One region of the Halotolerantifilum yawarlongkerapense genome, then DNA from elsewhere that is predicted to be linked to it. Evidence: predicted binding sites of a transcription regulator. Region 1 holds the regulator's gene; the other holds the start of a gene.
What was found. Region 1 encodes HrcA, which represses chaperone genes, less so after heat shock. Its sites were predicted from a motif close to TTAGCACTCNNNNNNNNNGAGTGCTAA; they were not measured.
Positions count from the first base shown of each region.

Region 2: the regulator HrcA is predicted to act here: its motif matches at 2,350-2,376, upstream of htpG (molecular chaperone HtpG).

Region 1 is NZ_CP199719.1:977,919-990,211, reverse strand. It holds gene lepA (translation elongation factor 4) at 1-939, shown strand, start outside; gene hemW (radical SAM family heme chaperone HemW) at 947-2,053, shown strand; gene hrcA (heat-inducible transcriptional repressor HrcA) at 2,161-3,189, shown strand; gene grpE (nucleotide exchange factor GrpE) at 3,209-3,757, shown strand; gene dnaK (molecular chaperone DnaK) at 3,776-5,602, shown strand; gene dnaJ (molecular chaperone DnaJ) at 5,657-6,787, shown strand; gene prmA (50S ribosomal protein L11 methyltransferase) at 6,887-7,807, shown strand; gene ACULM0_RS04745 (RsmE family RNA methyltransferase) at 7,800-8,540, shown strand; gene mtaB (tRNA (N(6)-L-threonylcarbamoyladenosine(37)-C(2))-methylthiotransferase MtaB) at 8,537-9,823, shown strand; gene ACULM0_RS04735 (histidine triad nucleotide-binding protein) at 9,869-10,213, shown strand; gene rpsU (30S ribosomal protein S21) at 10,327-10,500, shown strand; gene ACULM0_RS04725 (GatB/YqeY domain-containing protein) at 10,519-10,965, shown strand; gene ACULM0_RS04720 (PhoH family protein) at 11,091-12,089, shown strand; gene ybeY (rRNA maturation RNase YbeY) at 12,086-12,293, shown strand, end outside.
Region 2 is NZ_CP199719.1:213,374-225,666, reverse strand. It holds gene ACULM0_RS01135 (alanine/glycine:cation symporter family protein) at 1-978, shown strand, start outside; gene ACULM0_RS01130 (CHAD domain-containing protein) at 1,134-2,294, shown strand; gene htpG (molecular chaperone HtpG) at 2,417-4,294, shown strand; gene ACULM0_RS01120 (IS91 family transposase) at 4,430-5,401, shown strand; gene ACULM0_RS01115 (hypothetical protein) at 5,692-5,895, shown strand; gene ACULM0_RS01110 (PstS family phosphate ABC transporter substrate-binding protein) at 5,992-6,933, shown strand; gene ACULM0_RS01105 (hypothetical protein) at 6,914-8,410, shown strand; gene ACULM0_RS01100 (NUDIX hydrolase) at 8,470-9,048, shown strand; gene ACULM0_RS01095 (hypothetical protein) at 9,074-9,277, shown strand; gene ACULM0_RS01090 (DMT family transporter) at 9,325-10,215, shown strand; gene ACULM0_RS01085 (ATP-binding protein) at 10,296-10,703, shown strand; gene ACULM0_RS01080 (methyl-accepting chemotaxis protein) at 10,715-12,293, shown strand, end outside.

The DNA.
Region 1 (12,293 bases):
TACAAACAGGCGACGCCCATGGTGTACTGTGGCCTGTATCCTGCCGAAGGTGAGCATATGGATAATATTCGAGATGCCCTGGAGAAACTCCAGCTCAACGACGCCGCCCTGACCTTCGAGCCGGAGACCAGCGCAGCCTTGGGCTACGGTTTTCGATGCGGCTTCTTGGGTCTCTTGCATCTCGAGATCATCCAGGAGCGGCTCGAACGGGAGTTTGACCTCGACATCATCGCCACGGCACCCGGCGTTATCTACCGGGTGACAAAGACCGACGGCGAGGTGATCATGGTACAGAACCCCTCGAACCTACCAGATCCCACGGTGATCGAAATCACGGAGGAACCCATCGTGGAAGCGCGGATCATGGTACCCAACGAGTACGTGGGCAACGTGATGGAGCTGTGTCAAGAGCGCAGGGGGGACATGGTCCACATGGACTACCTCGACGAGCGCCGCGTGGTGCTCGAGTATGATCTGCCTCTGAACGAGGTCATCTACGATTTCTTCGATGCTTTGAAGTCGAAGACCCGCGGCTACGGATCCCTCGACTACAAGTTCAAGGAATACAGGGTGTCGGATCTGGTCAAGATGGATATCCTGCTGAACAAAGAACCGGTGGATGCCTTCAGCTTGATCGTACACCGGTCCAAGGCTGAATCGCGCGGCAGACAGATCTGCGAGCGCCTGGCCGATGTGATCCCGCGTCAGATGTTCGCGATACCTGTACAAGCATCCATCGGCAACAAGGTCATCGCCCGGGAGACCATTCGCGCTCTGCGCAAAGATGTCCTTGCCAAATGCTACGGTGGAGATATCTCTAGAAAAAAGAAACTCCTCAAGAAACAGAAAGAGGGGAAAAAGCGGATGCGCCAGGTGGGTAATGTGGATGTGCCCCAACAGGCCTTCCTCGCGGTGCTCAAGTTCGACGAGAGCAAGTAGGTCGCGTATGCCGGGCATCTACGTACACGTTCCCTACTGCAGGGCGCGATGCGGCTACTGTGATTTTGCCTCTACCGCGGCGCTCAATTCCATGGATCTCTATCTCGAGGCCCTCCTGACGGAGGCCTCTCTTTACAGGGGGAGGATCGATACACCCTCGACCCTTTACATCGGTGGGGGAACGCCCAGCGTTCTTGGTCCAGAGCGGATCAGGCGTTTGGTGACGGGTCTAGGAGAAGCCTTCGATCTGTCGCAACTTCGGGAGTTCACTGTGGAGGTGAACCCAGAGTCGGCAACGGAAGCATTCTTGGTGGCGCTGCGTGAGGTGGGGGTCGATCGCTTGAGCATCGGACTGCAGACTCTGGATGAGGCCTTGCTGCAGCGACTCGGCAGGTTGCACGATCGGGAAACCTTCCTCGAGGTCTACCACCGAGCACGGAAGCTGGGCTTCGAGAACATCAGCTTGGATCTGATGATCGGTCTTCCAGGACAAGATCTGAAAATGCTCGATAGGACGCTCGACGAAGTGATCGAGCTCCGCCCAGAGCACATTTCCGTCTACAGTCTGAAGGTGGAGCCAGGGACACCTTTTGATCACGAGGGTGTTGTTGAGGAGGAAGAACGCGATCGTGAGATGGACCACCGTGTGGAGGCATCTTTGTTGCGTGCAGGATACGCTCGCTATGAGCTCTCGAACTATGCACTGCCCGGACGCGAGAGCAAGCATAACACCGGGTACTGGCGTCTGGAGCCCTACCTCGGGCTGGGCTTGGCATCCCACGGAGATCTCGGAACCCATCGGTACGCCAACACGTCGGATCTAGCCCGTTACATGAAGGAGCTGACCGTTCACGAGACCCTACCGATTGTTGAGCGTGAGAAGATCGATCGCAAGGAGCGCCTGTTCGAAGCGATGATCCTGGGACTTCGGTTGCAGGAGGGTATTGATCTCAGAGAGATGAAAGAGCGGTACGGCATCGATCCCCTGGCGGGCAGACGCCGTGAGGTGGAGGAACTTATGCGCGATGGTCTGCTCCTTCGCGAGGGGACACGTCTGCGCCTCACCTCCAGGGGGAGAGACCTGTCCAATCGCGTTTTTATCGTTTTCCTATAGGCCCCAGGGCCTTTTCTTTTTGCCTTGACAAGGTCCGGAGTGCATGTTATCTTATGTACAGAGGTATTAGCACTCGACATACCTGAGTGCTAACAGGAGATGATCTTATGACGATTGACGAGCGGAAACTCCGCATTCTAAAAGCCATCATCGATGATTTCGTCAGCACGGCTCATCCGGTTGGTTCCAGGACACTGGCTAAAAAATATGAACTGGGCGTGAGCTCAGCCACGATCCGGAATGAGATGGCGGATCTCGAAGAGCTCGGCTACTTGACCCAGCCGCACACATCGGCAGGGCGCATCCCATCCGAACTCGGTTACCGTTTGTACGTGGACAACCTGATGAAACAGTCGCTTCTGCGCAGCGAACAGAAGGAACTGGTCAGAAGTCTGCTCTCCAAGCGGGTGATCGAAGTAGAAGATGTGCTCAAGCAGTCTGCCAAGATCATGGCGGAACTGACGGGTCTGGTGAGTTTCGTCACCTTGCCTCAGTTTTCTAAGAGTAAGCTGGAGAATGTGAAGCTCGTCAAGATCGACGACCAGAAGGTTCTGATCATCCTGGTCTCGGACAGTGGGATCTATAAAGTGAGACCGCTTCCCCTCAAGGGTACGGATCAGTTGATTCTCGATCAGATATCGAAGTACCTCGTCAATGTGTTCTCCGGGGAATCCTTCAATGGTATCAAGATGGTCAAGCTCAGTCAGCTCAAGGCGAGGCATCCGGAATACGCCCCGATCATCGATTACTTGATACCGCTTTTGAAAACTCTTCTTTCGGAGATGGATGATCTTGACATCACTTACGATGGGACGAACAACATTTTCAACTCCCCAGAGTTTCAGGATGTGGTGAAGGCGCGGGCCCTACTGGAGAATCTCGATGGCGAGAGTGAGCTCAGCCGGATCATCCAGAGTATCGAAGAAGAAGAAATCAGCATACGGATCGGTCAGGAGATCGGTCACGAGGATTTTGATGGGTGTTCGATCATCACGGCCAAGTACCGGTTCAACGACGAGGTACGTGGTACGCTGGGGATCCTGGGGCCCACGCGCATTCGCTACGGTTCTGCCGTGAGCGTTGTTGAATACATCCGCGAGACTCTCACGGACATTTTCGCGGGCATATATTTATAGTAAGGTGGTGAAGGTTTTGATGGAAGAAAAAGAGAAGGTAAAGGACATCGATCGTGAAGAAGCGGCCGAGGTGGAACAAACCGATGTCTCGGGAGAGACAACGGAAACAGCAGAGGAGACGAGCGATCTGGGTAAGTTACAGGCAGAGGTCGACCGACAAAAGGATGCTTTCCTGCGTTTGAATGCAGAGTTTCAAAATTTTAAAAAACGCACGGAAAAGGAAAAAACGGATATCTACAAATTTGCGAATGAAAAGGTCTTTCTCGATTTGCTCGAGGTGATGGACAATGTTGAGCGTGCTGTACAAGCCTTCGAGGCAGACGAAGAGGAGAATCCGTTCTTCGGTGGGCTTCGACAGATCAAGAAGAGCTTTCAAGATATTTTCAACAAATACGGTCTCGAGCGGATTGAAGCCGTCGGGGCACCCTTTGATCCAGAACTGCATCATGCGGTGATGACGGAGGACGCGGAGGACGCGGACTCGGAAGTGGTCATTGAAGAATTGCAAAAAGGCTATACGTTGAACGGCAAAGTCATTCGACACGCGATGGTAAAAGTCGCGAAATAACGAAGGAGGAAATGAATCATGGGAAAAATTATAGGTATTGACCTCGGGACGACCAACTCTTGTGTGGCGGTCCTAGAGGGTGGAGAACCGGTTGTTATCCCCAATGCGGAGGGTAACCGTACGACACCGAGTATCGTGGCCTTCACGAAAAAAGGTGAGCGACTGGTAGGGGAAACGGCCAAGCGCCAAGCAATCACGAACCCCGATCGCACGATCGCATCAATCAAACGTGAAATGGGTCATGATTTCCACGTGGAGATCGATGGGGTCAGCCACACGCCACAGGATATCTCGGCGATGATTCTGGCCAAGTTAAAGGCCGACGCTGAGAGCTACCTCGGTGAAAAGGTGAGTGAAGCGGTCATCACGGTACCGGCTTACTTCACCGACGCCCAGCGTCAGGCGACGAAGGATGCCGGACGGATCGCGGGTCTTGAAGTTAAGCGAATCATCAACGAGCCCACGGCGGCATCGCTGTCCTATGGCCTTGATAAAATCGATCACCAGGAAAAAATTATGGTCTTCGACCTTGGCGGCGGTACCTTCGACGTATCGATCCTCGAGATCGGTGACGGTGTCTTTGAAGTACTGGCCACGAACGGTAACAACCACCTCGGTGGCGACGACTTTGACCAGGTGGTCATCGACTACCTGGCAGACACCTTCAAGAACGAGCACGGTATCGATCTGCGCAACGATCGCATGAGCCTGCAGCGTCTGAAGGAAGCGTCGGAGAAGGCGAAAAAAGAGCTCTCCTCAACGCAGAGCACGAACATCAACCTCCCCTTCATCACAGCTTCAGAAAGCGGTCCCCTTCACCTGGATATCGATCTGACCCGCGCGAAGTTCGAGCAGCTGACAAACCACCTCGTGGAAAAGACCGTCGGTCCGATGCAGAAGGCCATGGAAGACGCCGGCATCTCGGCTTCGGAAATCCAGCAGGTAATCTTGGTAGGTGGATCGACGCGTATTCCATCTGTACAGGCTGCAGTGAAGCGTATGACGAACAAAGAACCCCACAAGGGTGTGAACCCCGATGAGTGTGTGGCACTGGGTGCTGCGATCCAGGGTGGTGTGCTCTCGGGTGATGTGAACGATGTACTGCTTCTCGACGTTACACCGCTTTCTCTCGGTATCGAGACCCTGGGCGGCGTATTCACGAAGCTGATCGAACGCAACACCACGATCCCGACGAAGAAGAGCCAGATCTTCTCCACGGCCGTGGACAATCAACCGGCTGTCGATGTCCACGTCCTACAGGGTGAGCGCCCGATGGCCAAGGACAACACGACCCTCGGCCGATTCAAGCTCGATGGTATCCCGCCTGCGAAGCGCGGTGTACCGCAGATCGAGGTCACCTTTGATATTGATGCGAACGGTATCGTGAACGTGAGTGCCAAGGATCTTGGTACCAACAAGACACAGCACATCACGATCACGGCTACGACGAATCTCTCGGAAGAAGAGATCAATGATAAGGTGAAGGAAGCCGAGAAATTCGCGGAGCAGGACAAGGTGGAGAAGGAAAAGGCGGAAGCCCGCAACCAAGGTGACTCTCTCGTCTACGAAGTGGAAAAGGCCCTCGAAGACTTGAAGGATGAAATATCTGCCGAAGAGAAATCCGATATCGAAGGCAAAGTAGCTGACCTGAAGCAAGCACTCGAGGCAGATGAGCTCGAGGCAATCAAAGCTGCTACTGAAGCGTTGACCAATGCATTCCAACCGATCGCACAGAAGATCTACGAGAAGAATGCACAGCAGGCGAACGCCTCTGAAGCCGGAGCTGCTGAAGGTGCGGCACCAGAAGACGATGTCGTTGATGCGGATTACGAAGTCGTTGACTAAAGTCAATACAAGGCACCCAAGGGTGCCTTCTTGGCTTGAGAGAAAGGTGGTATCATGAGTAAAAAAGACTATTACGAGGTCCTGGGTGTCTCCCGGGACGCCGATGAGGCGGCGATCAAGAAGGCCTATCGGAAGCTCGCGATGAAATACCACCCTGACAGGAATCCCGACGACAAAGAGGCGGAGCAGATGTTCAAGGAAGCCAACGAAGCGTACGAGGTGCTCAGCAACGCAGAGAAGCGCAATTTGTACGACCAGTTCGGTCATGCTGGCGTCAACCAGAACATGGGTGGCGGCGGTGCCGGTGGCTTCGGCGGTGGCTTCGGTGGTTTCGAAGATATCATCAACGAAATGTTCGGCGGTGGCTTCGGCGGATTCTCCTCTGGACGTCGACGCAACGGGCCTGTCAAGGGAAGAGACATCAATGTTGAGGTCACCTTGACCTTCGAAGAGGCAGCTTTCGGTGCGTCGCAGACGATCGAGTACTACCGCACGGAAGAATGTGAAACCTGCGGTGGTTCGGGAGCAGAACCCGGTAGCAAGGTAGAAACGTGTTCAACCTGTAACGGTACCGGGGAAGTGCGATATGCCCAGCGGAGTCTCTTTGGCGAGACGATCTCCGTGCGTCCCTGCGAGACCTGCGGAGGCAAGGGCGAGGTCTTTGAAAATGCCTGTCACACCTGTAAGGGCAAGGGTCGCGTGAAGAAAAAGCGTCAGCTCGATATCAAGATTCCCGCCGGTATCTTCTCGGGGGCGCAAATGGCCATCCGCGGCGAGGGAGACCTCGGTCAGAAGGGTGGTCCACGGGGAGACGTGAACGTCCTCATCCGCGTGGCACGACATGAGATCTTCAAGCGCGATGGCGACGATGTGTTCTGCGAGATTCCGATCTCCTTTACACAGGCGACGCTCGGGGCCGAGATCGTGGTGCCCACCCTCGATGGCAAGATCAAGTTCAAGATTCCCGAGGGTACGGAGAGTGGCAAGCAGTTCCGTCTCAAGGGCAAGGGGATCCAAGTGCTCAACGGATACGGTCGCGGCGATCAGTATGTGCGCGTCTACGTGGAGATTCCCCAGAATCTGACCCGTGCCCAGAAGGATGCGCTGAAGGCGTATGCCAAGGCCATGGGCGAGGAGATCAACGAGAAGAATATTCTCGATAAAGTAAAGGATAAATTCAGTTAGGAGGATCCCCATTAGGGGGTCCTTTTTTCTTGCGACAGACCTAGTGAAGTGATATGATGGGTTGATGATAATTTATGAACTTTAGAAAAAGGTGATAGCATGGATTACATGGAGTATTTATTGTATATTGACCCGTCGGTCGTCGAAGAAGTGTCCGGTGCCCTGGTGAACCTCGGAATCGAGGGCCTCGTGATCGAAGATCCGAAAGAGCTCGATCACCTGCAGGATAATCCCGACCGGTGGGATTACCTCGATGAAAACCTCGGCTACGATCACGATGAGGTGCTGATCAAGTGTTATATTGCAAAAGACGATAGTGATCTCATGGAGGATCTGGAGGCCTATTTCGAAGTGGCGCCGGGTCTTGTCGAAGCGGTCAAGCAACCGATGGCGGGTAAGAACTGGGCGGAGGCATGGAAAGTGCACTTTAAGTCCTTTCGCGTGGGCAAGCGTCTGTTCATCAAACCGACCTGGGAAACCGTGGAGGCCGCACCCGGTGAGGTGGTCGTGGAGATTGACCCCGGTGGGGCCTTCGGCTCGGGTACACACGAGACCACGGCGCTTTGTCTAGAGGTGATCGAGCGCGTGGTAAACTCCGGTGACCGCGCCCTCGATATCGGATGTGGTAGCGGGATCCTGGGTCTCGCTGCAGCGCATCTCGGGGCCGCGGAGGTCCTGGGCATCGAGATTGATGAAGAAGCGGTGCGCACCGCGCGGGAGAATGTCTTGGCCAACGGTCTGTCCGATCGTGTTGAGATTCGCAAGGGAGACCTTTTCAGCGGTGTGGGTGATAACTACGATCTGATCTTCTCGAACATCATTGCCGATGTGATCATCGACCTATCTCCCGTTACGGCAGCGTACCTTAAAAGCGATGGTCTGTGGCTTGTTTCTGGCATCTTGGATCGCCGTGTGGAAGAGGTCATTGCGGCCGTTACCCGGAACGGGTGGCACGTGCGCGAGAAGCACCTCGCCGGTGAGTGGTACGCCTTGACCCTGGAGGTGGATCCGCATGCATAGCGTGTTCATCGACCGACGACCGGATGAAGAGGGCCACGTGGCCATCACATCGCCGGAGGATGTGCACCACCTGCGGGATGTGCTCAGGATCGTGGCTGGTGATGCGATCGAAGTGGTCTTCTCGGGAACGCGGTACCGCGTAGTCATCGAAGGGGTGGAGGAGACGATCCACGGTCACGTGGTCGAGACGGTCCTAACCACAACGGAGTCACCGCTGGTGATGGATCTTTACCAGGGACTGGCCAAGGGTGAAAAAATGGAATGGGTCCTTCAGAAGGGTGTGGAGCTCGGACTGGGCTCCTATTTTCCCGTGTCCACGAAGCGGTCGGTCGTCAAGTTGACAGGCCAGAAGGCAGAAAAGAAAGTTGAACGGTGGCAACGGATTGCAGAGGCCGCCGGAAAACAGTCGAAGCGTCTGGTGCTCACCGAAGTCGGTCCCGTACTGGATCTGCCGGCGGTGATCGAGCGGATCGCCGCCTACGATCTCTTCCTCGTGGCCTATGAAGGGTCACGCGATCGCTCCCTCAAGGAGCTGCTGAGCGCCGTGGAGAAGCCCACCACGCGCGTTGGGTGCTTCGTGGGCCCAGAGGGTGGTTTTGCTGATGATGAGATTGAAGCGCTCGAGTCCGCCGGTGCCCATGTGGTGGGACTCGGGCCCAGGATCCTGAGGACGGAGACGGCACCTTTGGTGCTCCTATCGATCCTCGGATGGGAATGGGGAGATTTATCTTGAATAAAACCGTTGCCTTTCACACGTTAGGGTGTAAGGTAAATCAATATGAAACAGAAGCAATGATCGGTCTTTTTGAAAAAGAAGGCTATGATGTGGTCGCGTGGTCGGACCGGGCCGATGTCTACGTGGTGAACACCTGCACGGTGACGAACATCGGTGATCGCAAATCCAGACAGTTCCTCCGGCAGGCGAAGGGGAACAATCCCGACGCGCTGGTGGTGGCCGTGGGTTGCTATGCCCAGGTGGCCGGTGAAGTGCTGGCCTCCATCGAGGAGGTGGATCTGATCCTGGGGACCAACGAGAAATCCAAGATCCTCGCTTACATCGAGAGCGTCGATCGGGAGCGGAACCAGGTGCACCCCGTCTCCCCTGGAGATGATTTCGACGATCTGTTCCTCGATCGCCTATCGGAAACCACACGGGCCTTTGTCAAAGTTCAGGATGGTTGCAATCAGTTCTGCAGTTACTGCATTATCCCCTACGCGCGGGGCCCCATCCGCAGCAGAGCCCTCAACCAGGTGCTAGGGGAGGTAGAGCGTCTGGCAGCCCAAGGGGTTCGCGAGTTCGTTATGACGGGGATTCACATCGCTTCCTATGGACTCGATAACAAGGGCCCCGGTCTGATCGAACTGCTCGAGGCGGTGGATGCCGTAGCGGGCGTGGAACGCCTGCGCCTGAGTTCCCTGGAACCGCGGCTTGTGACACCGGCCTTCGTCCAAAGGCTATCGGCCCTCGACAGCCTCTGCCCGCATTTCCACCTGTCCCTGCAGTCTGGAGACGATGGTGTCCTCAGCACCATGAACCGCCGGTACACCACTAAGGAGTACGCTGAAGCCATCGCGCTGCTCAGGGCACATTTTGCAGATCCGGCGATCACCACCGACGTGATCGTGGGCTTTCCAGGTGAGACGGAGGAGGCTTTCGAACGCACGATGGCCTTTGTAGAGTCCATCGGCTTCTCTGAGTTACACGTGTTTAAGTACTCTCCCAAGGAAGGGACGCCAGCGGCCAAGATGAAGAACCAACTACCGGGCACGGTCAAGTCCGATCGTTCGAAGCGATTGATCGCTTTGGGTGATGAAAGCAGGCGTCGGTATCTACAACGGCAAGCGGGCACGTGTCACGTGATTTTGGTGGAAGCTTCCGAAGAACTCGGTGCAAGCGGCTACTCCGAAAACTACCTGAGAGTACGGATCCCCGAGGTCCAGGCACAGCCTGGTGACCTCCTAGCCGTGGAAATTCAGTCGGTATCGTCTGAAGAACTACTGGGCAGCCTCTTGTAACTCTGGTATAATGAGCACAACCCTTGAGAAAAGGAGGTGGGAACCGTGACGGATTGTATCTTTTGTAAAATTGCCGAGAAAGAGATCCCGGCCGATGTGGTTTACGAGGACGATCGGGCTTTGGCCTTTCGTGATCTGAATCCCCAGGCCCCGACCCACGTTCTGATCATACCGAAGGTGCACATCGGCTCTCTAGATGCCGCATCGGCTGAACAGGTAGAGCTCTTGGGGTACCTGCAGATGGTCGCGCGTGATCTTGCACGCGAGCTCAATCTTGCACAGGAGGGCTATCGTGTGGTCAACAACTGCGGCGAGGCCGGAGGACAGACGGTAGAGCATCTGCACTATCATTTGTTGGGTGGTCGTAACATGCAGTGGCCTCCAGGTTAAATTTAGCTTGAAAACACCCACCTAACAGTGTATAATGGGTGAGTGTTTCCTCTCCGAAGAATACATCGTGTTCAACCGGAGCAATAGATCAACACGGAGGGAGGGGAGTCCCGATGTCTAAAGTAGACTTAAAGAAAAACGAATCCATCGATAGCGCTTTACGACGATTCAAGCGAGAAACGTCAAAGGACGGAGTCATGAATGAGGTCAAGAAACGACGTCATTACGAAAAGCCCAGCGTTAAACGCAAGAAAAAGTCAGAAGCGGCTAAAAAGAAAAAGTACTAGCGAAGGAGTGATTGCCCTATGGCGATCAACGAACGCCTGATGCAAGATCTGAAGGTAGCCATGCGTGAAAAGGACACTTTGAAGAAGTCTGTCATCACGATGCTACGCGCCGCCATCAAGCAGATGGAGGTCGACAGTCGCCAAGAGGTGACCGACGAGATGGTCCACGAGATCATCGCAAAGCAGATCAAGCAGAAGAAAGGCGCAATCGAAGACTTTGATAAAGCCGATCGACAGGACTTGGTAGAGGAAGCACGCGCTGAAATTGAGGTGCTGATGGCCTACCTACCGGAGCAAATGTCGAAGGATGAAATTCGCGAATTGGTCGATCAGACCATCTCCGAAACGGGCGCAAGCTCGATGAAGGATATGGGCAAGGTGATGGGCGCTCTGGTTGAAAAGACCAAGGGTCGCGCGGATAATGGCCTCGTCTCTAAAATCGTTCGCGAAAAACTAAACGCATAAGCACAAGAGCTGTCCATCCGGGCAGCTTTTTTTCGCCTTGACCCATGAGGGGTCCGACCTGTGGTACAATAAAGAATAGAGAATAATTTTAATGGACAGTGCCAATAGAAGAGGAAGTGATCTTTTTGTCCCTGACGACGGAACGCAAACTACCCATTCGTGATACGGAGTGGCTGGCTGCGATCTTTGGCAATCTCGATGAACACGCAAAGCTCATCGAAAGAACGTATGATGTGGTCTTGACCGCCCGCGACGAGGGGTTGTCCATCGTGGGAGAGCCCAGGCAGATCGACAAGGCGGCCGAGGTCATCACCGCGCTTCTCGAGAGCCTCGAGCGTGGAGAAGAGATCGATGACCAGCGCCTGCGCTACACGATGAGCTCGGTGGACGAGGGCGATTCGCAAGATCTCGGTACACTGGATGATTCTGTGATCGTGATGACCCACGGGGGCAAGCCTGTCAAGCCCAAGACCCTCGGTCAGAAGCGCTATTTTGAGACCATACAGAACCATGTGCTCACCTTCGGCATCGGACCTGCGGGGACGGGCAAGACCTACATGGCCGTTGCCATGGCCGTTCGCGCCTTTAAGAACCACGAGGTCAACCGCATTGTGATCACACGCCCCGCCGTGGAGGCTGGAGAAAGCCTGGGCTTTTTACCGGGCGATTTGCACTCGAAAGTAGGTCCCTACCTGAGACCCTTACACGATGCACTTTACGATATTTTAGGTCCTGATACCTATATCAAATTCAAGGAGCGGGGCTTGGTAGAAGTGGCACCGCTCGCCTACATGCGCGGTCGGACACTAGACGATAGCTTTATCATTCTGGACGAAGCCCAGAACACGACGAAAGAACAGATGAAAATGTTCCTCACGCGATTCGGCTTCGGATCGAAGGTCGTGGTCAACGGAGACATCACCCAGATTGACCTGCCCACGGGACGAAAGAGCGGACTCATCCATGCCCTGGAGGTTCTGCAGCACGTGGATGAGATCGGCGTGACCCGCCTGACCAAGCGCGACGTAGTCAGACACAATCTCGTGCGCAAGATTATCGCCGAGTATGAAAAATCAGAGAAGAAACAGACGACCCAGAGGTCGCAGAAAGAGAGGCGCCGATGATGGAGATTAGTTTCATCGACGATCAGAAGATAATCACGCTCGATCACGAGGTGGAGACCCTGATCGAAGCATGCCTGTTGAAGGCACTGGAGATCGAGGGTATCGAGGTCCCCGTAGAGATAAGCGTGGTCTTCGTGGACGATGAGAAAATCGCCGGCCTCAACCTCGCTTATCGCGAGAAAGAGGGCCCCACGGATGTGCTCA
Region 2 (12,293 bases), 760 kb from region 1:
ATCAACATTCAGATCTATACCGTTTCCGAAGCCATCGCCACTACCTTTGATTTCAACATGATTCCCGTGGCCATTGCCTTTACGATCATTCTCTACCTACTGATCTCAGGTGGTTTGAAAGGACTAGGACGTATCGCGGAATTTGTCGTCCCCTTTATGATTGTTTTCTACCTTGGAGCCGGACTCTTTATCATCGCAAAGAACATCCAGCTGGTTCCAGAGAGCTTCGGACTGATCTTCGGGAGCGCTTTTACGGGCACTGCAGCAATCGGTGGTTTTGGTGGGGCTGCCTTCAGTCACGCGATTAAAACAGGGATGGCGCGCTCCGTTTTCTCAAACGAAGCCGGTTGGGGCTCCGCCCCTATGGTCCACGCCTCTGCTAAAGTAGCCCACCCAGTGAAACAGGGGATCTTGGGCATATTCGAAGTGACCGTTGACACCCTGTTCATTTGTACGATCACAGCGCTTGTCATCATCGTCACGGGAGAATGGAACTCCGGTCTATCAGGAGCAGAACTGACCTTGACGGCTTTCGAAACAGGCATCGGCTCTTTCGGAAGAATCATTCTGGCCATCGGTACCTTCTTCTTTGGTATCACGACTGCCAGCGGCCTTTATGCCCAGATGGAAGTCGTGGTCCGCTATTTGATCGGTGAGTCAAAGGCCAAGGAACGTATTCTCTCCATCTACAAATGGACTTATCCCTTACCGGGTTTAGCGCTCGTGATGATCGCCGTATACTTCGCCTTCCCCGGGACAACGGTCTGGCTCTTTTCCGACATGTCGACGGCGCTTCCGATTTTCGCCAATGTCGTGGCCCTGGCCATCCTCAGTCCGAAGTTCTCCGATCTGCTCAAGGATTATAAAGCCAGGTACATGGGCATCGGAACGGTGGATCCGGACTTTGAAGTCTTCTATGAAGAGCGTCCTGAAAAAAAGAACACCCTTCGCAGTGAGGCGGAGCCCGTGGAATCGTAATAAACAAAAAAAGCAAAGATCAGGTGTCTCTTGGTGGGGATGCCTGGTCTTCTGTCGTTGGCGAGAAGAATCATGTCTCTTGCCGCTTGGCGCGATGAGACGCTTTGAACCGGCCGTTTCGGGGTAAATATGAACAAATGGAGAGAGGTGATCCTATGATCGATAAGAAGATCATCGAAGACGTGGCGATAACCGCCATGGCTGAAATTAGAAAATTACCCTCCGATCTAATGGCGGAAGAAAGAGCACATGTACTGGCCGTCGTGCGATTTTGCGATATCCTTGCCGTCCGTCGTCACCTCGATCGCGACCAGTTACAGATGGCCGCATGGCTTCACGACATGGGACGTTACAGCGGGGAGGACCAAGGACACAGTCAACGCAGTGCAAAGATCGCTCGCCATCAACTGAGTGCCCTTGGCCTTGAACAAGAAACAATCGATGCCATTGCTTCGGCCATCCGATATCACACCAAGAAAGACCGCCTCCATGCTGAGATGGACGAGGCCTTGAAAGATGCCGATTGCCTTGCGCAGCGGGAGGCAGGCACCCTCGATGACCACAATCCCTACCGGCTCCTTCGGGCGGAGAGAGCTCTGTTCCTAGAAGGACCTGTTCTTGGGGATCCCCGTCGGTGCCGGCAGTACTTGAACGATACCTTGGAGGGCTTGGCTCAGATGCAAGGCTCAACACTAGATGGTGACCGGGTCCACGATCTACGCGTGGCCTGCCGTCGCTTGCGCGCCGTTCTCGGGGCCACCAAGTGCGATGGAGAGATAATCCGTCCCCTCAAAAGGCTGTCCAGAGCACTCGAACCTGCGCGGGAGGCCGCGGTAAATCTCGCCTTAGCCCGTGCCTACCTCGGACCAAAGCGACTGGCCGGCATGAAAAAAAACAAAAGGAAGGAGGAGAAGAGAGCCTCCAAGCTTCTTCAGGAACTCAGAATTTCAGAGAAGGACCTAAGAGAGGCGATCGAACAGGCACAACTGATCCCCTTGGCACAAGCACTTGAGCGTCTCGATCCGAAAGCGATCCTGGCGGAAGAATCCTGGCATGAGCGCCGCGTGATGATCAAGCACCTACGCTACGCCGTCGAGTCATCGCTCGTCCGCAGCCGCCACCGGGCTAAGATGATAGAGGTTTTGAAAGGTCTGCAGGATCTCTACGGCGAGTGGCATGACCTCCAGCAGTTTCTCGCCACGGCTCAACTAAAGAAAAAGGAGCGGAGGACGATCAGGGATGCACTCAAGAGCGCGAGAAAGAACATCGAAATCGAAACGACCTTCGGATTGTTTTGGGTCCGCTATCATCTGTAGGATAGCGGATTTTCCATTGACAGGACCACCGCAGATGTCGTATCATAGTAGTGGTTTAGCACTCAATATTGATGAGTGCTAATAAGAAACGTGAACAGTAACGAGAAAAGGGAGAGATGAGGATGACAAAGAAGGCATTTCAGACGGAATCCAAGCGTCTGCTGGATCTGATGATCAACAGCATCTACACGCACCCTGAGATTTTCTTGCGAGAGCTGATCTCCAATGCGAGCGATGCAATCGATAAAATGTACTACAAAGCGCTCACGGATGCGTCGATCCAGTTCAACCAAGAAGATTACCACATCGACATCACCGTAGATAATGAGACGCGGACGCTGACGATTTCCGACACGGGCATCGGCATGAACGCAGAAGAGCTCGAGGAGAACCTGGGCGTTATCGCCAAGAGTGGTTCGCTCAATTTCAAAAAGGACAACCTGGCCAAGGACGGTTATGACATCATCGGTCAGTTTGGCGTAGGATTTTACTCCGCCTTCATGGTGGCCGACCGCGTGACGGTGATCTCTAGAGCCCACGGGAGCGACCAGGCCTACAAGTGGGAGTCGGAGGGAGCCGAGGGCTATACCATAGAACCCCACGAGAAGGAAGACGTGGGGACCACGATCACCCTGCATCTGAAGGAAAACGCTGACGAGGTTACCTACGACCAGTTCCTCCAGGAACATGAGCTGAAGCGCATCGTCAAGAAGTACTCAGACTTCGTCCGCTACCCCATCCGTATGGAGGTAGAGAAGCATCGCCCTGTGGAGGGCGATGAAGAGGGGGCCACAGAGGCCTACAGAGAAACCGAGGTCCTCAACAGTATGGTGCCCCTCTGGCGCAAGAACAAGAACGAGCTGAAAGATGAAGATTACGTCAACTTTTACCACGAGAAGCACTATGGTTTTGACGATCCGCTCGCCCACATGCACATCAAGGTGGACGGATCGGTGCGCTACAACTCCATCCTGTACGTTCCCTCGCGCACGCCCTACGATTACTACACCAAGGAGTACGAGAAGGGGCTGGAACTTTACTCGGCCGGCGTCATGATCATGGAAAAATGCGGCGACCTCCTGCCCGATTACTTCAGTTTCGTCAAGGGAATGGTGGATTCAGAAGATCTGTCGCTCAACATCTCCCGTGAGATGCTACAGCACGATCGTCAGCTGAAGTTCATCGCAAAGAACCTCAAGACCAAGATCAAAAACGAGCTCGAGCGGATGCTTGAGAAGGACCGCGACAAATACAAGACCTTCTACGAGTCCTTCGGTCGTCAGCTGAAGTACGGCGTCTACAGCGATTTCGGACAGCACGGCGATTTCCTCAAGGATCTCCTGCTCTTCTATTCCTCCTCAGAGGAAGCACTGGTCACCCTCGCAGAGTACGTCGATCGCATGGCCGACGATCAGCCCTACATCTACTATGCCTCCGGTGAAGAGATCGGACGCATCGATCGTATGCCGCAGACAGAAAAGGTCAAGGACAAGGGATACGAGATCCTCTACTTCACCGACGAGGTAGACGAGTTCTCCATCAAGATGCTCGGTACCTTCATGGACAAGGAGTTCCGCTCTGTATCCAGCGGTGATCTGGGTGAACCCTTCGAAGAAGAAGTCACCGAAGAGGAAAAGGCAGCGCATGAAGACCTTTTCGAGGCCATGAAGGCAATCCTCGGCGACAAGGTCAAAGACGTCCGCGTCTCCAAACGCCTGAAAAGCCACCCCGTCTGTCTGACAAACGAGGGCGACCTTTCCATCGAGATGGAAAAAATCCTCAAGCAGATGCCTGACGGCGGCGGTGTGACAGCGGATAAGGTGCTGGAACTCAACACCAAGCACCCGATCTTCACGGCTCTCGAGAAAGCCCACGGAGAGGATGAGGGGAAATTCGAGCGCTACACGATGCTTCTCTACAACCAGTCCCTGATGATCGAGGGACTTCCCGTCGAAGATCCGGTGGCCTTTGCCAATGCCATCTGTGAAGTCATGGTCTGATCCGAAATTAAAATTGTCTTACAGCCGCCTTCGGGCGGCTTTTTTCATAGCTTAGGAAATAGCATGCGCAAAGAGATGTGGATGAAATGAGAATAAGTAGTTGGCATCAGTAGAGAGGAAAGATAAACTGATACTATGAAAACAACTGTTGATGCCAAATACAGAATAAAAGATATCTTCAGGGATCACTTTGCAGACTTCTGGAAAGAAAATGCCCATAAGTTTCCAGAGTCGCAACGAGAGCAGATTCAATCTCAAGTGAAGAAGATGATCGAATGTGGAGATCCAAAAGGAGGGTATATCAAATATAAGTGTACCCATTGCGCCGAAGAAAAGATAATTGGATTCACCTGTAAAAGTAGGTTTTGTAATAGTTGTGGAAAGAGATATAGTGATGAATGGAGCGATAGGCAGCAGTCTAAACTGCTAGATGTGATCCATCGCCATTGTGTATTCACCATACCTGAGGAATTCAGAGCGCACTTTTTCTATAACAAGGACTGCTTAAAGGATTTGCAAGTCTTGGCGTGGGAAGTCGTTGAGGAAACCATCAACAGGGTGAATGGAAAAAATCGCGAAGCATATGACAGAAGAAAACGACGTAAGCAAAAAGGTTTACTGTGGCAAACTGGTATGATCAGCGTGGTTCATACCTTTGGTCGTGATTTAAAATACAATCCACATGTACATGCATTGATCCCTGAGATAAAGATGAAAGGCGATGAAATAGGTGAACTGAACTATTTCAACTACACGAGTTTTCGAAAGATCTGGCAATATAAGCTTATCCAATACATGATCAAGAAAAATCCCCATAAAAGTCGAGAGTACAATGGCTATTTCAAACGATACAAAGACGGATTTTATGTTTATGCAGAGGGGAAAATGAAAAGTGCCAAGAAGAGCGCCCAGTATATTGGGCGCTACTTGGCACGACCAGCCATGGCAGAACACCGCATCATGGGGGTCACTGAGAGAGAAATCAGGTATTGGTATATTGATCATAAGAGCGAAAAACGAGAAGAGGTCACAGAAAGCATCCATACATTCATGGGCAAACTCGTTCAACATATCCCAATGAAAAATCAGAAGTTAGTCAGGCGCTAGGGAATCTATTCAGGTAGAACTGCTTTGACGAGGAAAAGGATGTATGGTTTACAGCAATATATCAAAAGTGGCTACCAGCGGACCTATTATACAAACAAAAGCTGGTGGAATAAAAGAGCATCGAAAATGAGTTATCGCCAAAGACTCATTCAAAACTTTTCAAAAGATCCGATGCGTTGTAAGAAATGTAAGCATGTGATGGAATTATGGGAGATATGGCATCCGAAGTATGGATTGATTTATGATGTAACAGAGAATTGTCTTACTATACCATCGAGGAGTGAAGAGAAATGGATGAACGAGAATACACCATCCCATTCGGAGCAGATGCACCAGTTGAGTATGTTCAGTTTCGATGCAAACGTTGTGGCTATGAAGAAGGAATCGATGCAGATATCGTCTACGAAATGTCTACACCAGAAAACTGCGATGAAAAGGGGAAACCCACTGCACTGTGTGTCAAGTGCAATGGGCTTATGGTACCCATAGACTAAATGAATAGTCTAATCACCGTGTAGGTTTTGATTTATTGCCGCCGAAGGCGGTTTTGTTCTGAGGGAAGGGGTACATATGGTGTGGAGGTGTTTGACTTGAACACAAGACGTATCGTAATCCTGTTTTTACTTGTCATGACGCTGCTGTCGACCGCTTGTGCGGGCGGGCCTGCGGAACCAAAAGAACCGGCGGAAGAACCAGCCGGGCAAGCAGAGGAGCCGCTTCCTGCAGTACATCCTTCCTTTACTGTGGAGACCTATCCGCGGATCGACGGCTCAACAGTCACGATCCCACTGAACGAACGGTTGACCGCCACCCTCCTCGATATGGAGATCGAGGAAGCGCGTCAGTACGTCCTGCACGCCAAGACCCACGGAGCCTATGTGAACCTGATCGAAGGAGAACGGGACCTGATCTTCGTCACATCCCCCTCTGATGAGGAAAGACAACTGGCCGAGGCCAATGACGTGACTTTGGAGATCGTCCCCATCACAGCCGAAGGCTTTATCTTCCTCGCACGCTCCGATCTAGCCATCGACAGCCTGAGCCAAGAAGAGATTCGCGGTATCTACACAGGCGCGATCACCAATTGGTCCGAGGTGGGTGGACAGGATCTACCGATCGTGGCTTTCCAGCGACCGGAGAACTCGGGAAGTCAGACCGGTTTTCTTGATCTCGTGATGAGGGGCGAAACACCAGAGGAGCCACCGCTCGACCAGATCGTGGCCGAGATGGGGATGTTGATCGATGCCGTGGCGACCTTCCGACCTGAGAGCGGCGCCCTCGGATACTCTTACTATTACTTTGCCACGGATATGTGGCAGCGTGACGAGGTCAAGCTACTCGCGGTAGACGGGGTGATTCCTTCGCCGGACCATTTTACCTCTGGAGCCTATCCATTTACTACCCACTACTACGCTGTCTTCAGGGCAGAAGAAACGAGTGATTCGCCTGTCCGGCAGATCGTGAACTGGCTCTTGACCGAAGGAGGACAGAACCTGGTGGAGGAGGCCGGTTATGTACGCGTCACACCTTAGAGGCTTGGGCCTTCTACTGATCCTCTTGCTCGCCGGTTGTAGCACAGGACAGAGGCCGCCAGCAGAAGAGATCCCGCCGCTTCCCTCCGTCGAGACACCAGCGGTAGACGCCCCTCAGACCCTAGAGATTTTATACCCCAATCCCGTGACCTTCGTTTACAACGAACAACCCACGGAAAACGGTTATCGCTCCCGCATGGAGGGCATGGAGGGGCTGGCATCTAAGGAGATGACTTCTCAGATCCGGCAAAGGATCGACGCGACCTACGATGCGCTAGGAGAAGCGGGTGTACCCGCCTACCGCGGGATCCGTGTCTTTGTTGGAGAAGGAGAAGAGCCCGTCAGTGAAAACCTGTACATGAACGAGAGTTTCAACCACAATGGGCTTATGTCTCTGATTTTCAATCATGAGATGGGATTCGAGGGGGATCGCTACGTGAGCGAACTCATCGCCGAGACCTTTGATATGTCTTCGGGTGAGTTGTTGCAGTTAGTCGACCTATTTGAGAACGATCTTGAAAGGGTGCTTGCCTACTTCAACCAGCGGATCAACGAACGTCTGAAAGAAGACGCAGCTTACGAAGAGAAGGCCGGCGATGGTTTCTACTGGTATGGTGATCGTCTGCGACTGGCCGGACGCTTCGATGGCATCGCGCCAGATCAAACCTTCTACCTCGGAAGGACGGGGTTGACGCTGGTCTTCGATCACCGCACACCGGCCTTTGCCACGGGCTATCACCCCGACTATGCCACCGGCTTTCATCCGGCTTACCTGCAGATTCCCTATGACGAGATCTCGCGAGAGCTGACCTTGATCGATGCCTTTTTCTCCCCAAGACCCTCTCTTTTCAGTGCGGAATCACCCCTGGTCCCCGAGCTCATCGTTCGGGACTCAGGCGAGATGGGGGGTGCTGTGCGGAGTGAAACCCGGGAGGGTGTCACCCTGTATGTTGAGGCGCGCTATCCTGAACCCCTGCCGTCTCCTGTGGCACAGGAGGTTGAAGAACTCCTCGAACTGGATGAGGCGCTGTTGGCCCGGCTGATCGACCGTGCGCCTTCGGTCTCAGGTGAAGCCTCCTACCACCACTACCTGTGGATGAATTACTGGGGGCCCTTCCTGAGCTTGAACCGCAACATCGACCTCTACGATGGGACCACCTGGGAGTCCCATGCCCTTTACAGGATTTACGATGAACAGGGGGAACGCCTGCTCATCGAAGACCTCTTTGTCGATCCGGACCTCGTGATCCGCGACCACCTCCTACCTGCGCTCGAGAGAGAGATGGAAATGGCGCGCGTTACGGAGGAGGTGACGGCACAGGATCTGGTGCACGGTATGAGCCTGGGTCTGGGCGGAAGCGAGATCAATGTGGCCACCGAAGCCGTGGAAGTACAAGGTGGCGGTAGAACGAGCCTGAGGTTTCACGTGACTTTTCAAGAGGTGGGGGTCGATCAGTTGAAGTTCCTCTCCCAGTGACAACCTTTTCAACGCTGCCCCTTTCTGATAGACTGGTGGCAATGGAAGGAGTGGAGTGGATGCACTATCTTGAGCAAATCCGTGGCTACCGGCCATCGACGGCGGAGGAAGCTGTCGAAAAAGAGGTCATTCTGGAGCATCTGGAGACCCTGGGCGATCGGTGTTTGGACCGCAAGCACCATCTCTACCATTTGACGTCTTCTGGCCTGATTTTCGATCCGGCGCTCGAGCACCTTTTGATGATCCACCACCGGATTTACGATACCTGGACCTGGACCGGAGGACACACCGATGGTCAGACGGATCTTCTGGGCCTAGCGATCCAAGAGGCCAGGGAAGAGACGGGTGCCCTGCGTATCGATGTTCTCACGGAGGAGATCGCCTCCCTCGATATTCTACCCGTACCACCCCACCACAAAAAGGGCCGATACGTACCGGCCCACCTGCACTTGAACGCGGCCTACCTACTGCTGGCCGATCCAGATGAGCCGCTGACGGTCAACCATGAGGAGACCCATGGGGTGCAGTGGATCCCCATCGAGGCTCTCGACCTCTATAGCAACGAACCTGAGATCCTCAAGATTTATCACAAGATGATCGGCAGGGCTCGAGGGCTCAGCAACGCGCGTCAAAAATGATGAGTAATAGAAAGGAAGGCCACCCATGACGGATCGCAAACCGCCGGTCAAAGACGGCGAAAAGGAACCTACAGGTGATGAGTCCATCAAGGAACTATTGAAACCCATCGCCATACACGAGGCGAAGAGCGCCTATCACAAGGCCCGGCTAGTGGCGGTCCTAGCTGCCAGGGGAACGAGAAAGGCCAAGCAGTGGATCGATCGGGCGAAGGAAAAGCGAGAAGATTAATCATGGCGGTCTTTGGACCGTCATGATTACTTGAAGGGGTGTTGGGAATGAATAAACAGTTGAAAGCGGATCTTCTCCTGGTGATGATGACCTTTTTCTGGGGGGCGTCCTATGTCTTCACCAAGATCGGGCTCGGTGAAGTGAGCCCCATGATGCTATCGGTGTTGCGCTTCGGTATCGGCTTTTTCTCCCTCTGGTTCGTTTTTGGCAAGCGCCTGAAGCGTCCAGATCCCGCGACGCTCAAACTGTCTGCCATCTTCGGCTTGCTCCTTGCCGCCACTTTTGCCCTGCAGACCTTCAGCCTCCTCTACACATCGGTTTCCGCGGCCAGTTTTCTGATCAACCTGACGGTGATCTTCGTACCGATGCTCTCGGTCTTTATCACGAGGCAGCCACCCGAGAAGAGCGCTTGGTTGGGCGCGGTGATCGCGATGACCGGCGTGGTCCTCTTGACGGGAGTCACCAGCCTCTCCTTCAACCTAGGCGACATGCTCGCCATGATGTGCGCCCTGACCTTCTCCGTCCACATGCTGATGATGGGAACAGTGGCCAGGGGACACGACCCCATCGTACTGGGTAGTTGGCAGCTGTTTTTCGCCGGTCTCTACAGTCTAGGGATCGGACTAATGGTGGAAACAGCAGCTTTCCCCGTCTCCTTCACGGGATGGGGAGTTGTCTTGTTCCTTGCCATCTTTTGCACGGCCGGTGGTTTCGTGGGGCAGAGCTATGCTCAGCAGATCACGTCACCTACGCACACAGCGCTGATCTTCATACTGGAGCCTGTTTTCGGTGCGGGAATCACCTACTTGATCTTGGGCGAGCGATTGAGCGATCGCGGTGTGCTCGGGGCCATCCTGATCCTGACAGCCACGGTGATCACGGAGCTCAGACCCATCGAACGCCTGATGGGGGCAGCACTCACCCTCGAAGAAAAATGATGTTCACGATACTTTGCGTGTGAAATGAGTACAAAGGGGTATTCATTGTTTGAGCCACCAGAAAAGGGAGGAGGTATGCGATGCCAGCCTTTGATGCGATGTTCATTCCGGGTCGCGATTCACTAGAAACCTTCGATCGGAGACTCGAAGCCTTTTGTCGAAGCTTAAAACCGGCGGAGGCCGGCATGGACCTGTTCATCGCCACCCACGAGCTTTTGATCAACAGCATCGCGGAGATGGAAAACAACCCCGGGGTCTGTACAAAGGCCATTCACGTCACGGTACACGAGGCACCTGCGTATCTCGAGGCAGTAGTGGTCGACCGCGGGCGGGGAATCGACCGTGACAAACGACCTGGCGACGATCCCAACGATTTGTTGCTTGAAGAGGGCAGGGGGCTGATGATGGTTGAGTTGCTCACTGATTATTTTGCCACGCGGACAGAAGACGATGGTTGCAAAGCCTACGTCATCAGAAAACACATATAGGGAGGAATCCTATGGAGAGAAAGATAGCTTTCACCAAATCATTGAAGTTTAAATTTTTCTTGGCCTTTACCGTAATTGCCGTCATGATGATTGCCAATATCCTAGTGGCCCATTACCTGGAAACACAGAGAGACCAAATCAGTCACGAGGTCATCGAAGCCTACGAGTTCGAAGTGTTCTTGACAGAAAAAATTGTCGACCACGAGGAGTACGTGCTCTCGATCTACGAGATGTTCGATAGCGGCGTGGCATTAGAAGAGCTTTCTACATACGAAACCTGCGGACTGGGCACCTGGTACTATGCCTATACACCGGAGGAACGCAACCGAGCGCTTTACCAGCGTATCGAGGCCCCGCATATCGAAGTACACGAAACGGCTCACGAGGTACTGGATCTGTTCAAAGCCGGTGAAATCGACAGAGCGGAAAGACTTTTCATAGAGGAAACCATGCCAGCGGTCAGCCTGGTGAAGTCAGGTCTTTTCGAACTGGCGGAAATCGAACGTGCACACGTGGAGACTTTGAACCAACAACTGCAGGAAATCGAAGATCAGATCGCGTTGATCAATAACATCGTGAATGGACTGACGCTCGTGATCTTGCTCTTGGTCTTCTACGTGTTGAACAGGATTATCGTCAGGCCCATCTATCAGATTGTCGATGTGATGAACCTTGTCTCTGCCGGCGATCTCACCCCGCGTGTTGCTCACGAGAGCCAGGATGAACTGGGTTTGCTCACCGTGGCGGTCAATGACATGACCGCCGAGGTACAGCGGATCATCAAGAGTATCAATGATAAATCCGAAGCTGTTACCCAGCGCTCGGATATAGTGAAGCAGTCGCTCAATGAAGTCTCCATCGCCTCCGAGGAGATCACGGGCACAGTAGAGGAAATTGCCATGAACACCGATGGCATTACCCACGAGATGCATGCAATCAACAGCGCCTCGGAGGATCTTTCAGGCGTGGGTGACGATTTGCAGGAGATGGTCCGGGAGACCACTTCGGCAATCGATGCTTCGCACGCATCGGCGATCACAGGAAGAACCTCTATGGAAGCTGCTGTGCGGAGCCTCGATGAAATCTCGAAAACCGTACAGTTTGCCACGGATGCAATCAACAAGCTCATCGAGCGGTCCCAGCAGATTGGACAAATGGTGAAAGTGATCGAGGATATCTCATCCCAGACCAATCTGCTTGCGCTCAACGCTTCGATTGAATCGGCCAGGGCCGGGGAAGCTGGACGCGGTTTTGCCGTGGTGGCAGAGGAAATCCGGAAACTTGCGGAAGACTCGAGTGGTGCAGCGGCCAGAATCGTTAGCCTGATTGAGAACATCGAATCAGAAACCACTGCTACCGTCAACTCCATGGCATTCAACGAAGAAGAGGTCCTCCACCAGGTAAAGAATATCAAGGGGGCAGAAACGGCACTCGCCACGATCGTGGAACAGTCGGCGATCACGAAGAGACTCAGCCAGAATCTGGAGAAGATGGCCGAGATCATTCGCGAGAGAACCACTGGCATACGCGCCGCCATCTTACAGACGGACGGAGCACTTCAGGGCAATGCTGCGAGTTCTCAAGAGGTCA